One region of the Desulfomicrobium baculatum DSM 4028 genome, then DNA from elsewhere that is predicted to be linked to it. Evidence: predicted binding sites of a transcription regulator. Region 1 holds the regulator's gene; the other holds the start of a gene.
The links. The regulator sigma-54, encoded in region 1, starts transcription at its own class of promoters, with help from an activator protein. The targets are predictions, from matches to a motif close to CTGGCACGGNNNNTGCTT.

Region 1 (7,561 bases):
CGCTGCTCTCCGAACTGGCTGCCATCTGGAGCATCCCCAATGAATGCTGAGCGCCTCGCCCGGGACGTGCGTCTCATGGTTCTGGACGTGGACGGGGTGCTGACCGACGGCGGCCTCTATTATGACGAATCGGGCTGCGTGCTGAAGCGCTTCAACGTCCAGGACGGACTGGCCATCAAGATGGCCCCCCAGGCGGGGCTGGAATTCGCGGTCATCACCGGCCTGGACTCTCCGGCCGTACGCCGCCGGGTAACGGAGCTTGGCATCACCCACTACCATCCCGGCCATCACCGCAAGGCCCCGGTCCTGCGCGGAATTTCCGAACAGACCGGCATCCCCCTCTCGAACATGGCCTATGTCGGGGACGACTGGGTCGACGCCGCACCCATGTCCCTGGTCGGACTGCCCATCGCCGTGCCCAATGCCCGGCCCGAAATACTCAAACTCGCCGTCTGGACCACCAGGGCCATGGGCGGCCAGGGCGCAGTGCGCGAAGCCATCGATTTCGTGCTGCGCGCCCAGGGCAAACTCGAAGACATGTGGCAGGGCTGGGTCCGGGAATGAAACGCGTGGTGATCGGCCTTTTGGCCCTTGCCGTCCTGGCCGGAATCGCCATGCTGGGAAAACGGCTGCTCTGGCCCGAACGGCTGGAGAACCTCTCCATCGAGAATCTGGACGTGGACCTCAGCCTCAAGGGCGTGAACCTAAGCCAGGGCAAGGACGGCAAAAAACTGTGGAACCTGAACGCCACGGGCGCCGACTATGCCGAAAACGGTGACGAATTGACACTCACCGACCCGATCATAGTATACTGGGGCGAGGAAGGCGGAGCACCCATTGAAGTCCGGGCTCCCGAGGGCCAGGTCTGGCAGAAAGAAGACCGGGCCAGGATGTGGGGCGGGGTTCACGGCACCCAGGGCCAATACGTGATGCGCTCCGAAACCCTTGACTACACCGGCCAAAACAGCACTCTTCTCCTCGGCGGCACGGTTGAACTGACTGGCGAATCCATGCGGGGTCGCTCAGACACTCTGACATATTTTCTGGACACAGGGGACTTCCTGGCCCAAGGCAACGTCCAGGTTATCATGAACTGACAAGCGGGTTACCAATGCGCTCACTCATACTTTTTCTCTTCCTTGCCTGCGCGACTCCACTCTGGGCCGCACAAACCGCCCCAGCCAAAGACGTCCCGGTCAAGATCACTTCCGACACCATGACCTACACCCAGAAAGGGGATCAGGTGGTCTTCACCGGCTCCGTGTACGTCATCCGCCAGGACATCCAGCTGTGGTCCGACACGCTGACCGTGCTCCTGGAAAAAAAGGAAGGCTCCGGCAATGCCACCCAGAGCGTGGCTGACGAGCAGGGGTCCATCAAAAAGATCATCGCCAAGGGCAACGTGCGCATCAAGGCCGACCAGGGCCGCACCGGCACCTGCGGCAAGGCGACCTACGAAGCCGACAAGGACCTCTTGACCATGGAAGACAATCCCATGCTCATGGAAGGCGCCAACAAGATCCAGGGCGAGGTCATAAAGCTCTTCATCAAGGAAAGCCGCAGCGAAGTTCTGGGCGGCAAAGGGCGGGTCGAAGCCATTTTCAACACCCCCGCAAGCAAGCCGGGGGCCGGGCAGTGACCACGCTGACCGGCCAGAAGCTGGCCAAGCGCTACGGGCTCAGGGATGTCGTACGCGACATCGATCTTGATGTGCGCCAGGGCGAGGTGGTTGGCGTCCTGGGACCCAACGGGGCCGGCAAAACGACGACCTTTTACATGCTGGCGGGCATCGTGCCGCCGACGCGGGGCCAGGTTCTTCTGGACGGCATGGACATCACCCGCTGGCCTTTGCACAAAAGGGCCCGCGCAGGCATGAGCTATCTGCCGCAGGAGAGCTCGATCTTTCGAAAACTCACCGTGCGCCAGAACCTGCAACTGATCCTGGAATACTCCGGTTTTTCCAAGGACGAGCAGCAGCGCACGGCGGACAGGCTTCTGGACGAGCTGGGCATCACCCGACTCGAGGGTCAACTGGCGGCCTTTCTGTCCGGTGGAGAACGCCGCAGGCTGGAAATTGCCCGCGCCCTGATCCAGAATCCCAAATTCATTCTTCTGGACGAACCCTTCGCCGGCATCGACCCCCTGGCCGTGGACGACATCCAGACCATCATCCAGGACCTTCGCGGCAAAGGCATCGGCGTGCTTATCTCCGACCATAATGTCCGTGAGACGCTTCAGATCTGCGACCGGGCGTACCTGGTCTACGACGGTCAGATCATCTTGAACGGCAGCCCCGAAGAGATCGTCGCCGACCCGGGCGCGCGCAAGGTGTATCTCGGCGAGGGATTCAGCCTCTAGCGGACACGATTTTCCAAGGATTGCCAGGGCCTAACCTTTATGGCAGATTCGGTACTAGGTAGTTTTCTTGTCTGCAATCCTCTGACACGGTGAGATTAAATCCATTATGGGCCTTGAACTCCGACAAAACCTCAAGCTGACGCAGCAGCTGGTCATGACCCCACAGCTGCAGCAGGCTATCAAGCTGCTCCAGCTCTCCCGATTCGAGCTCCTTGAAGCCGTTCAGCAAGAGCTCTTGGAGAACCCCATGCTTGAAGAAGGGGTCAAGGAAATTTCCGAAGAGCACGATATCCAGGCTCCGATGGAATCACGTCCCGAAGTTTCGCACGAAGACGCGGAACTGATGCGCAACGCGGACTGGGAAAACTACCTCGGCGATTTTTCAAGCACCGCCAAGCAGGTACAGTTCAAGGAGACCGAAGCCCTGGAAGAGATGATGTCCTACGAGGCCAGGCTCTCGGGCAAGCCATCCCTGGATGGGCATCTCTTGTGGCAGCTCTGCCTGTCCAACATCACCGAAGAAGAGGAGATGATCGGCGAAGCCATCATCGGCAACCTCGATTCCCAAGGCTATCTGATGAGCTCGGCCGAGGATATCGCCTCCGAAACGCTCTCTCCCCTGGCCTTGGTCGAGTCCATGCTGCATCGCCTGCAGCGCTTCGACCCCGTGGGCGTGGCCGCGCGCTCGCCCAAGGAATGCCTGCTCATTCAGCTGGAGATGCTCGGCCAGGACGATCCGATTCTCGTTTCCCTGGTGGCCGACCATCTCGAAGACATCGAAAAGCGCCGCTACAAACCGCTCCTGCGCAAGTTCAAAATCCAGATGGAAGACCTGAAAGCCTATCTGGACATCATTCAGTCCCTGGACCCCATGCCCGGAGCCAGCTACGGGAGCGAGAGCACCATCTATGTCAGCCCGGATGTTTTCGTATACGAATACGAGGGGGATTTCGTCATCGTCATGAACGACGACGGCCTACCCAAGCTGCAGCTGAGCCCCTATTACATGGACGACATGCACCTTGCGGTCAAAGGCCCGGACCGGGAATACCTGCACGACAAGATGCGATCCGCCATGTGGCTCATGAAGAGCTTGCACCAAAGGCAAAGAACATTATATAAAGTGGTTGAAAGCATTGTCAGATTCCAGCGGGGCTTTTTCGAGCACGGGGTGACCAAGCTGAAACCGCTGATTTTAAAAGATGTGGCCGACGACATTGAAATGCACGAATCCACGGTCAGCCGGATCACCACGAACAAGTACGTGGCCACCCCGCATGGCATCATGGAACTGAAATTTTTCTTCAACTCCGCGCTGGAAATGGATGACGGCACCCAGGTCGGCTCCGAGTCGGTCAAGGCCATCATCAAGAAAATGGTCAGCGAGGAGGACCCCAAGCACCCCTTCAGCGATGAAAAGATCGCGGCGGTGCTGAAGGAAACACTGGATGTGAACATCGCCCGGCGCACCGTGGCCAAGTATCGCGCGGTGCTGGGGATAGATTCTTCATCCAAGCGAAAACAAGTTTTTTGACACCCCGCCCTCGGGCCGCTCCTCTTGGACGGACCACGGGCTGACCCTCAACAATCGAGGAGGCTTCCATGAGGATTACCTTCAATTTCAAAAACTTCGATCCTTCCGACCATTTGCGCAAATACGCCAAGGACCGCTTCGGCAAGCTCGCCAAATACATGTCCGGCACGCCCGACGCCGACCTGCAGGTCAACCTCGAAGTGGAGAAATTCCGGCATATTGCCGATATAGTGCTGACGGGCAAGAATGTGCATATCTCCGCCCGCGAAGACAGCGAGGACATGTACTCCACCGTCGACATGGTCTGGGACAAGCTTGAAGCCCAGATGCGTAAGACCCGCGACAAGGACAAGAGCCGTCGCAAAAGCGGCAGCGACAGCCCTCTCATGGACGCCGGCGGTTTTGACGACGACGCGGACGCCAAGCGCAAGCCCGTTATCCAAAAGACCGAAGACGACTTCTCGCCCAAGCCCATGATCGTTGAAGAAGCCGCCCTGCAGCTCGAAAGCACGGACAATGAATTCCTTGTTTTCCTCAACGCGGAAAGTGAAAGGATCAATGTCATCTATCGTCGCAAAACCGGAGATTTCGGTTTGATCGACCCCGGGGTATAGGGAATGAAGCTTGCTGAATACCTGGACAAGGATTTGATCATCTCCGACCTCTCGGCCAGGACCAAACCCGAGGTCCTGGCCGAACTCGTTTCGCGGCTGTCGGCCAAATACCCCGATCTTGACCCCAAGCGCGTGACCCAGGTCCTCATGGATCGGGAACTGCTCGGAACCACGGGCATCGGGGATGGGATCGCCATACCCCATGGCAAGCTGGACAGTATCGATCAGGTTCTGGTCATTGTCGGCCGCAGCCACGAAGGAGTGGATTTTGCCAGTCTGGACCACAAACCGGCCAGCATCTTTTTCACGGTGCTGGCCCCTTCAAGCGTGGTCGGCCTGCATTTGAAGCTTCTGGCCACGGTCTCCCGCCTGCTAAAAGACAGCTCGTTCCGTCAGGCCTTTACCAACTCTCCCGGCCAGGAAGGGCTGTGGCAACTGCTGCAGACCGTCTAGGCCGACCGAACATGTCCGGAGAACTCCATGCAGCTGGAATCTGAACAGAAAAACGTGGTCATTGTCTCCGGCATGTCCGGTTCAGGCAAAAGCACGGCGCTCAAGGTCTTCGAGGACATGGGCTTTTTCTGTGTCGACGGGCTTCCGGCGCGCATGGCCCCGGCCCTCATCGAGCTGTTCTTCAATTCCTCGGCCAAGGAATACCCAGGGCTGGCCATGGGCATGGACCTGCGCCAACCCGATTTCGTGGGACAGTGGAAGGAAGTGCTGCTTGATATCCAGAAGTTTTCCGTGCGGCCGACAGTCATCTTCACGGATTCTTCCAACCAGATCCTGCTGCGCAGATACGCTACCACCCGCCGCCCGCATCCCCTGACCTCGGGCAACCTCGGTCTGGAAGGGGCACTGGAGAGGGAGCGGGAAATACTCGAGCCCATCCGCACCCAGGCGGATCTGGTCATCGACACGTCGCATTATTCGGTGCACGATCTGCGTCGAGTCATTCAGGACAAATGGGAGAGCCTCTCCTCCCGCAGCCAAGGCATGCGGGTGCACCTGATTTCGTTCGGCTTCAAGTACGGCGCCCCGACCGAGGCGGACGACGTCACGGACCTGCGCTTTCTGCCGAACCCCTATTTCGACGAAGCGCTGCGACCCATGTCCGGAAAGGATGAGGCCATCGCCCGCTACGTGCTGGGCAGCAACCCTGGCCGCGAGTATCTGCGCAGACTTCTTGAATTTCTGGATTTTGCCCTGCCGCTCTACGCGACGGAAGGGCGCTACCGTTTGACCATGGCCTTCGGCTGTACGGGTGGCCGACATCGTTCCGTGGCCGTGACCGAGGCAGTGCTGGCACATCTGCGCGGTCAGGGCTTCAATGTATCTGTCGAACATCGGCATTTCAGTCTTGGATAATCTGGAGGAGTAATGGTTGGAGTGATCGTGGTAACCCATGGCCAGTTTGGAAAATATCTGCTTGAAGCGGCCCAGACAATTTTGGGACCGCAGGAGCAGTGCGCCCATATAGCTGTGGAAGGAACCGTGGAAATGAGCGCGTTGCTCTCGGATCTCAAGCAAACCGTCAAACAGATGGAAACAGGCGACGGCGTGATCATCCTGACCGACATGTTCGGGGGCACTCCATCCAATATCAGCCTGTCTCTCCTGCAACCGGGCAAAGTCGACGTCCTGACCGGCGCCAACCTGCCCATGCTGCTCAGGATTCTGGGAATGCGCACCCAGGACCTGTCCCAATTGGCCACGGACGCCAAAAACGCGGCCATTCAGGGCATCGTTGTCGCCGGCGAAGTATTGACCCGCAAAATCACCGAGGCGTAAGAGTGCTCTGGTTCCGTATCGACAACCGACTCGTCCACGGCCAGATCATTGAGGCCTGGCTACCGCACATCAGGGCCAAAACCCTGCTGGTGGCCAACGACGACCTCGCCGCCGATGAATTGCGGCAGGAAATCATGAGTCTGGCCGTTCCGAGCGGCATCTCCTTTCAATGCTGTCCGGTGTCCGAAGCTGCTTCGATGTTGAAAAGCATTCGCACGAAAAACCCGGACCATCATGTGCTAATTCTTTTTTCCGACTGCGCCGATGCCAAATCCGCGCACATGACCGGGCTGTCCTTTTCCCTGGTCAACATCGGCAATCTGCATTACGGACCGGGCAAAGAGCAGATTTGCGAACACATTGCCCTGGGAGCGGAAGACCGTTCCTGCCTGAAGTATTTCGCCGATCACGGTGTGGAAATCGACTTCCGCTGCGTGCCGTCGGCAACGGCCAAGATTACTTTATGATGAAAACGTCTCAACCCAAATCGGCATGGTAAGCACTCACGACCTCATCCTGCTGGCCGGAGGAAGTTTTTTTTTGCCCTCCTGTCCCTGACCCGGGTCGCCATCGACCTCGGCTTCATCCATCGTCCGCTTTTCGCCGCCCTGCTCTGGGCGGGACTGTCCTTCAACCTCCAGCCGGCTTTAAGCGCGGGCATTTTCTTCGAACTGCTCTGGCTTGATCTGTTCCCGGCCGGAACCTACATCCCGCCCCAGGCGCTCTTTTCCCTGGCCGCCACGCTGACCATTCTGGCCTGCCTACCGGATGCCGACATGCGCACCACCGTGCTGGTCGTCATCGCGACCCTGCCTCTGGCCTACCTTGGCGCGTGGGTCGAACAACTCTACCGCAAACGGCAAAACGCCGGCTATAACCAGCTTTTGACCTGGAACCGCCAGGGCAACACAGCCATCTTCGCGCCGCACCGGCTCACCGCAAAAGCTTTGGTAGAATTTTTCCTGCTCAATTTCTCCCTCTTTTGGCTCTGCCTGCTGCCTCTCCTCATCGGCCTGAAAACCGTCCGGCCTTGGGTTGCCGGAGGTCCGCAGCCGACGTGGACCATGCTCTGGATCGCAGCCTGCGCCGGGGCCATTCTCGCTCTGCGTGTACGCAAGGCCTACGCTTTGGCCGCGGTCAGCCTGCTTCTCGGCGTCCTCTCCAGTCTCTGACCTCCAATGTTCTCTCTTGGCAGCCGCGAATAATTGTGATATTTAGCACAATGTCTTTGTTTGCCAATAAACCCTTGTAGGAGGAATACCAT
Region 2 (7,561 bases), 1.5 Mb from region 1:
AAAGGCGGTGTCGATAGGCTGTTGCGGTCCAGCAGGAACAAAAGGCGTAAACTGAATGGTAGCCGCAACCTTTCCATATGCAAGGGTTGGATACAGGGAAGAAAGAACGTGGTTATAATGTGTAATTGAAGTAACAGGTACCGCAGGTCCTAACTCCAGCCAGCCAGTCATCAGGTCATCACCGCTGACAGGAGCGAAAAGCTCAAGCGAGCTTTGAAGCCCGGTTTCACTGAAGTCGGACGGAACGCCCCAATACAGGGTATTCAAATCCGCGCTTACGCTCATTTCGTCCTGGTTGCCTTCATCGTTAAGCCAATCAACGAAATTCGCGTCATTGGTATACGACCACTGAGTCACCAAGGCAGCGGAGGCGAATGTCGCCGAGAAAAGAAACGCCACAGCCAAAAGACATGTTACAACGAAATTCTTCCTCATGGTAATCCTCCAATGTTAAAATAATTATCTTGTGGTGACAGGGTATAAGCATGGTCCATGCCAATATTTAAATTCATGATACCAGACAGTTAAGCACAGACATAATAACAGGAACTCAAAAAATGTAAGGTCTGCCGACTTTCTTCCAGTTAAAATTTACAGACAAGGAATGCCCCTCGTCTCGGAGTCGCCAACGCGGTGTGATCCTGCCCTGCGGTAAACGAGTCCCATATCGGGACAAATCAAAAATCATACATAATTTCTGCATGATAAATAAAAAGACTCGAAACATCCTTGGGATGTTCCGAGTCTTTTTTACCGAGAACGGCTTGTTTTATTTGCGCAGCTTACGGCCTGTGAAGGCCAAAGCCGCCATGCCGAGTCCGAGCAGAGCCACGGTGGCCGGTTCAGGCACTGGAGGCGGAGGAGGATTCTCGCTTCTGTAACCCAGAATGAAGAAATCTTCAAAACCATCGCTCAAAAGCTGATACTGGAATGTAGCCGTGAAGAAAAGGCCCTGACCAATAAACTGGGACAGGTCCATTGTCGGAGCATAGACAAGAAAGTCCACGTCGTTTGTTCCGGTTGTATCGAACGAATATTCCACGCCCATGAACTCCACAGTGCGGGTGTTCGGCACCTCGACAAGTGCTTCCTCGTCAAACTCTCCATTAGGAGAACTGTCAAAAGCCCATTCTGCAAGACCGAAAGCATCTGGTGCATACGGGACAACGGCACCGAGTTCATCGACAATCGCGACATACCCATTGCCAAGCATGTTGGGCTGGTTGCCTATCTGATTAATATCGAAAGCAAAAACAGGTATATTTGAATTTTCGAATTCGCTTTGCAGAAAATCGTAAAGCAAATCTACGGATACTTCCCAAGTGATAAGCAAATCAGTGTTAAATTCCGTAGTCGAACCTGCGTTCGGAAATGACAACGGATCAGGAAAGTCATATCCGCCCCTGATGTCCAAATTGTCTCCAGCAGCCTTATCGGCACTCTCGCTATCACCCCACCATATTTTGAGCTCATCTTTTAGCGAACCCTGATTTGATGGATAATCGGAAAATCCTCCTGGATAAAGTTGCTGCAATATGCTTGTGGAATAGGAATAATATTCGTCGTACGGCATCGCATTAGGAAAGACCGGCTCCGGCAACCAAATACTTGCCCATGACGGCGAAGCCAATAAAAACACCAGCACTGTCGTGCAAAGACTGCCCTTGACAAGCGATTTCATAATCATTCCCTCCGGTTGTTTTCTCTCTGTGACGTCCTTTGACTATCAATCCTGTGGAGCAGGAAAAATGCCAAGACGCACCATCCGTTAATCATTCAATTTATTGTAAATACACGCTCAAGTAATGTAAGATTATCCGACAACGCGTTGCTTTACTTTCCAAGTATCGACCAACGCTTGCCCCAATGAAACGCTCCGGCACAACCACCAGATTCGAGGAGCAGCAAAATCGTTTTCAACTCGCAACGGAACGTTGCAAACAGGCACACTTTTAGTTTAACAGCCAGACAATGAACGACAACGCCTGGCCGCGCATATTGCCTTTTGCCCTCTTCATGGCCGTCATCGGTCTAGAGGAAGGATTGCGTTTCATGGATGACAAAGCCTGGGTCAGCATCCAGGACTCCACCTTCGCCCTGCTTTATCCGCTGAGACCCCTGGTTGCCGGCATCGCACTCATCCTGTGCCGCCGGGCCTACACGGAACTGCGGTGGTCCGACCTGGCCCGGAGCAGCCAGACAGTGATGAGTATCGCGCTGGGGCTTGTGGTCTTTGCGCTGTGGGTCAACATGGACTGGACTATCGGCGCGCTGAGCGAGCCGCCGGGCTTCAATCCGGGCATCTTTCCGGACCCCGGCCTGCGCCGGGTCATGACCGTCATCCGCATCGGCAGCGCCGTGCTCGTTGTCCCGATCATGGAGGAAATCTTCTGGCGTTCCTTCATTCTGCGCTACGTCATCAATCCGGATTTCGCCAAAGTCCCGCTCGGTACGTTCACCTGGATTTCGTTTCTGGTCGGAGCCGTGCTCTTCGGCTTGGCCCACCATTTCATCCTAGCCGGAATCATGGCCGGCATGGCCTATTCCTGGTTGCTCTACAGAACCAGGAGTCTGGCGCAATGCGTCCTGTCCCACGCAGTGACCAATCTGGCCCTGGCCGCCTTTGTGCTGAACACGGAAAAATGGTGGTTTTGGTAAATCGTGAGAAAACCTTTCGGCAGGCTCCGCAAGACACGCCTCACGTCAGCGAGATTCCGCCGTAAAGAAGGCCGACGACCACCCCAAAATTAAAGGCAAAGACCCAGCGGCTTCCGAAGCGATGGATCTTGTACAGCGACACGGCCACGCTCGCGATGCAGATCAGGACAACGACCATCCAGCCAAGACTCGACCCGCCCCATTCAACAATGCTTTTCGCCACATAGATCTGACCATAGCCGAGCAGCATCCCGTGAGCCAGGGAGACGGCCCCTACCCGGCTCATGAAATCGTCCAAGGCCTGCATGCCCTGACAAACAAGAATCGCGGCAATGGCCAGCAATATCTCCATCAGCCGATTCTCCCTCATGGATGCGCGGGCACCACAAACACCGCCGGTTCGCATGCAATCATGCACAATCAGCAACGAACAGTTGCAGTTACGTCGGTATATTTCCGGCTCGGCGTCCCTTGAACAGCACGCTCATGGACACGGAATCAAAAAAGGCCGGGCAGCTCATGCTCCCCGGCCTTTCCCTAGTGATCGAAAGCGCGTGATCAATTCTTCTTGTTGCGTCGCGCCGCCAAGCCCAGGCCAAGCAGGCCGGCGCCGAGAAGAAGCATGGTGGCCGGCTCGGGGACAGGAGCCACCGAGATACCCAGGTAGAACTGAGCCGACGTGCTGCCGTCCTCGTTTGCAAGCCAGCCGTAATAGTCTGTGTCCACACCGAGCTGACTGACAATGTAATCATGATACGCGCCAGTGAGGAGTCCGAAGCCGTCGCTCAAGAAAGAGAAGTTGTATGTGTAGCCATCGTAGTTAAATGCGCCGCTGGTTGCGCCCGGATCGGTGAGAACGAAGATATCCATGGGCGTCGCGACATTACTGTTTGGAGTCTCGAAGAACAGAAACTCAAGATAAGTTGTTTCGGCAGGAAGAGGCAGTCCCGCAGGCAAAAATGGCGTAAACTCAACATTAGCCTCGACCTTACCATACGCAAGATTAGGAAATGCTGAACTCATCAAGTAATTGAAGTGTGTAATTGACACTACCTCTACAGCGGATCCCGAAGTCATCAGATCGTTTCCAGCGACAGGCCCGTCGATCACAAGCGAACTTTGCAGTCCTGTTTTAGAGAAAACGGATGGCACTCCCCAGGACAACGTTCTGCCGTCGGGGCTTAGCACCATATAATCCTGATTAACGTCTTCGTTGCTCCAATCGACAAAAGTAGCATCGTTGACATACGACCACTGTGTCACCAGAGCTGCGGAAGCAAATGTTGCTGAAAAGATGAATGCCGCCGCCAGACATGTCGCTGCTAGTTTTTTCTTCACAGTAGTACTCCAGTGTTAGATAATTATGTCGTTCTCTCACAACAATGCATCGACCGTGCCAAAATATAACTATCCAATATCACTATATTATTCTTCAAGAAATCTTCAGAAAAAACATACCGTGTAAAGTTCTCCGACATACTTCCTGGGCAAACTTACACGCCAGGAAACACAATCCAAAAGTCCACGGACGCTTCGAGCGTGCCGGCCAAAATTTCGCATGCGCAAAGCCCTTTTGCATGATTCGCTGCGAAGATCAGTTCGACCTCTGCGCGTCCACTTCCGGAGAAGCGATGGGAACGGCAAGCTCCACGCCAACGGAATACGTGCCCATGAGCGAGGATTCGTCGGTCTGGCCCCAGCGGACGTGGCCCTGATAGCTGTCACTCAAATCATAGCCATCCACTTCTCTTCCGGGGCTTGCGATAATCGACAGGACATCGCCGACATTGAACGCGCAATCCGTCTCTATGAGGAACCCTTGCCTGCTCATGTTGAGGATTCGACCCAATACGATCGTGTCCTTTTTCTTCCCGCATATGATTCCGCAGGGAAACAGGCAGGCGTGACGCTTCCATTTTCTGATTTTTTGTTCTGTCGTCGACATGGTTTGTCCTGCCTTGAGGCGTTTTGCATATTATCAAGCATCCAGCGCCCAGTCTTGATTGAAAATTTTGATGATGAACACATTTTCCATCACATTTAGCAACGAACGTACCAGCAAGTCCGAACTGCATCGGCACGGACATGCTGCGTATTACATGATACCTGCGCACCCTGAAGTTGTGCACATCAGAAAAATTTCGGAGAGTTGTAAGATTTCACGCCCGGCATTGTCGAAAAAATTTACATGCGAGACATCGCTTTTTCCGTTCAAGGCCATGCCGCAACAAGCCTGGGCCGGAGAAGCCCTGTCGGTACTGAATTCTGGAGACTTCCACGCCGCGCCCAAGGCCTCAAAAGACGTCGTCAAGCATCCAAAGGGTCGCACAGACGCGCCTGGTTTCCGCTCGGCGGGAATGGCGGTCAGCGAAGTCACTTTTTGGCATAGAACATGATACGGCAATCGTGAAAGACAGTTCCAGATTCCGGCAAACACTCGTGACATAGCCGGCAACGCGGACAAATGGCGGATGCCTCTCCTTGCTAACGATGACGCAACCCCGTCATTCATTGCGGCGCCTGGCAACGAAATCACGAGTTGAGCATACCCCTCCCTGATAAGCCACCAGGGGGGGGGATTTTTTTTGGGGGGGGATTACGAGGGATTTCTTTGAGAAGCGAGTGCCGCGAAGGCTTCGGTGGCCATTGGCCGACCGAGGTAGTATCCTTGTCCTTCGGCACAGTGATGTTTTTTGAAGAAGGCATGCTGCGTCTGCGTTTCAATGCCTTCGGCCACGATTTGATGATTAAAGCCCCGCGCCATCGCCAGCAGGGCGGAGGCCACCGCCTTTCCTGATTTGGCCTCGATGTTGTGCACGAACGACTTGTCGATCTTGACCGTACCGATCGGAAATTCCCGTAAAAAACTCAAACTCGCATACCCTGTGCCGAAGTTATCCACGGCAATCTGCACTCCAAGGTTCTTGAGCGCATGCAAGGCAGGCAGAGCCTGTTGCGCATCCCGCGACAGGCCGTTCTCGCTCATTTCAATCTGCAGAAAATGCGGATCCAGTCCCGTCTCGCGCAGGATGGCACGAACTCCAGTCAAAAAATTCTTGTCCCTGAATTCAACCGCCGAGACATTGACCGCGATCCGGCTCAGGTTGAAGCCCGTCTGCAGCCACGCCTGCGCCTGCCTGCAGGACTCACGGATCACCCACTGCCCAATCGGCAGAATGAGCCCGCAGCTCTCGGCAATGGTGAGGAACTGAGCCGGGAAGTTGAGCTGATGATCGGAACGCTCCCAGCGCAGCAGAACCTCGGCGCCGGTGATGACGCCGGTCTCCAGATTCACCGTCGGTTGGTAGTGCAGGATGAATTCGCCGTGGTCGAGAGCGCGCTTCAGAGCCATCTCGGCGGACTTGCGCATGGCTGAACTGGAACTCGGGTTCATGCTCGGGGTGAATATCTTGTAGCTGTTGCGACCGGCCTTTTTGGCCTGATACATCGCCATGTCCGCCTTGCGCATCAGCGCTTCGGCGTCGACACCGTCATCCGGATACATGCTGATGCCGACGCTCAAGGTGACGCGGAGCTCTTGTCCGGAAATGAAATGGGGCTCTCCCACGCTGTGAATCAGTTTCTCAGCGGCGTGGGCGGCGCTCTGCACATCCTCGACTTCCGGAAGCAGGACCACGAATTCGTCACCGCCGTGACGGCTGACCGTATCCGAATTACGGACGCTGGCCTGCAGACGCTTTGCAACGGATTGCAGCAACTGATCGCCAATCCCATGCCCCAGGGAGTCGTTGATATGCTTGAAGTGGTCGAGGTCCAGAAACATCAGCGCCACTTTGTTGCCGTGGCGCTTTGCGAGCAGGATCGACTGCACCAGACGGTCGGTCAAAAGCGCCCGGTTCGGCAATCCGGTGAGCAGATCATGCTCGGCCATGTAGGACAAATGAACCGAGACCCGCTCGACCGCCTCGGTCATCATATGCGCATTGACCGAGGCGACGACGAGTTTCTCGTTTGCTTCCCGGAGCGTAGTTTCCATTTCCGAACAGGAATCGATCTTGACCTTTTCGGCATTTTTGCGCACCCGCAACGCCTTCTTGACCACCTTCAAAACTTCTTCTTGCCTGTCGGAAAGCGCCTCGTCATGAGTGCCTGTTCTTGCTTCTCGCACGGTCTTTTCGCCAGCCTCGTGTTTGCTTCCCGGAAGCGTTTGCAGGGCCTTAAAACTCGACGGCAAGGTGTACGCACGCCTCCTGAGCGGTCGTTTGGACGTATAACGCCTGTACATCAAACCAATTTTGTTCAGCATCGTCGGTCCTGATCATTCGCGGCCAAAGCCGTAGTCAACGTCGGGCTTCCACTCATAATCCCGCTATATTCGGACAAAGTCTCGCCGATGACAATGCCGCCATCGTTGATCTCAAATTCCCGCAGCGCATTGCTGTGGGCGCTGGCGCGGACCTTGACGACCGCCATGACCCGCTTCAGGCGGCTCTTAACCTCTATGTAGCGCTGCACGATAATGGCGTCGGTGAGAAATGCGGACCCGTAGGGGCTGAAACGCAGATCCGTGAACCTGTCTTCAAGTTCCGAAGTCATGAGCACCGTCACCCCGAGATTGGACAGCGCGGCGATCATGCGAAACAGCGACTCCCGAAAATCCTCGCGAAAGGTCGGGGCCACGGCGAGCTCGAATCCGGACAGCGAATCGATCACCACACGTGTCGCTTTCATGCTGTGAATGAGGTTTATGAGATGCTGAATGACCTCGTCCATGGACAGATCGAGGGAACGGGTATTGATCAGACCAATGCTCCCGGCCCGGACCAGTTCGTCGATGGTGCGCGTTCGGGACTGGCTCGGAGTCTGCTCAAAGGCGACAATCACGCCTGGCTCGCCCAGCCGCACCCCCTCCACCAGAAAGGCCGTGGCCAGGATGGTCTTG

Region 2: a site for sigma-54 is predicted at 4,041-4,058, ahead of DBAC_RS17955 (THxN family PEP-CTERM protein). Genes of this name have one in related genera too.

The regions. Positions count from the first base shown of each region.
Region 1 is NC_013173.1:173,626-181,186, reverse strand. Features, by position in the region: gene kdsA (3-deoxy-8-phosphooctulonate synthase) at 1-50, shown strand, start outside; gene DBAC_RS00770 (KdsC family phosphatase) at 40-564, shown strand; gene lptC (LPS export ABC transporter periplasmic protein LptC) at 561-1,097, shown strand; gene DBAC_RS00760 (LptA/OstA family protein) at 1,112-1,639, shown strand; gene lptB (LPS export ABC transporter ATP-binding protein) at 1,636-2,358, shown strand; gene rpoN (RNA polymerase factor sigma-54) at 2,465-3,892, shown strand; gene hpf (ribosome hibernation-promoting factor, HPF/YfiA family) at 3,961-4,506, shown strand; gene DBAC_RS00740 (PTS sugar transporter subunit IIA) at 4,510-4,959, shown strand; gene rapZ (RNase adapter RapZ) at 4,987-5,874, shown strand; gene DBAC_RS00730 (PTS sugar transporter subunit IIA) at 5,887-6,297, shown strand; gene DBAC_RS00725 (PTS sugar transporter subunit IIB) at 6,300-6,764, shown strand; gene DBAC_RS00720 (hypothetical protein) at 7,074-7,469, shown strand; gene DBAC_RS00715 (manganese-dependent inorganic pyrophosphatase) at 7,560-7,561, shown strand, end outside.
Region 2 is NC_013173.1:2,572,934-2,580,494, forward strand. Features, by position in the region: gene DBAC_RS11160 (THxN family PEP-CTERM protein) at 1-435, opposite strand, end outside; gene DBAC_RS11165 (PEP-CTERM sorting domain-containing protein) at 770-1,681, opposite strand; gene DBAC_RS11170 (CAAX prenyl protease-related protein) at 1,972-2,658, shown strand; gene DBAC_RS11175 (hypothetical protein) at 2,699-3,010, opposite strand; gene DBAC_RS17955 (THxN family PEP-CTERM protein) at 3,217-3,996, opposite strand; gene DBAC_RS11185 (PilZ domain-containing protein) at 4,253-4,603, opposite strand; gene DBAC_RS19075 (hypothetical protein) at 4,674-5,054, shown strand; gene DBAC_RS11190 (putative bifunctional diguanylate cyclase/phosphodiesterase) at 5,255-6,787, opposite strand; gene DBAC_RS11195 (ATPase domain-containing protein) at 6,919-7,561, opposite strand, start outside.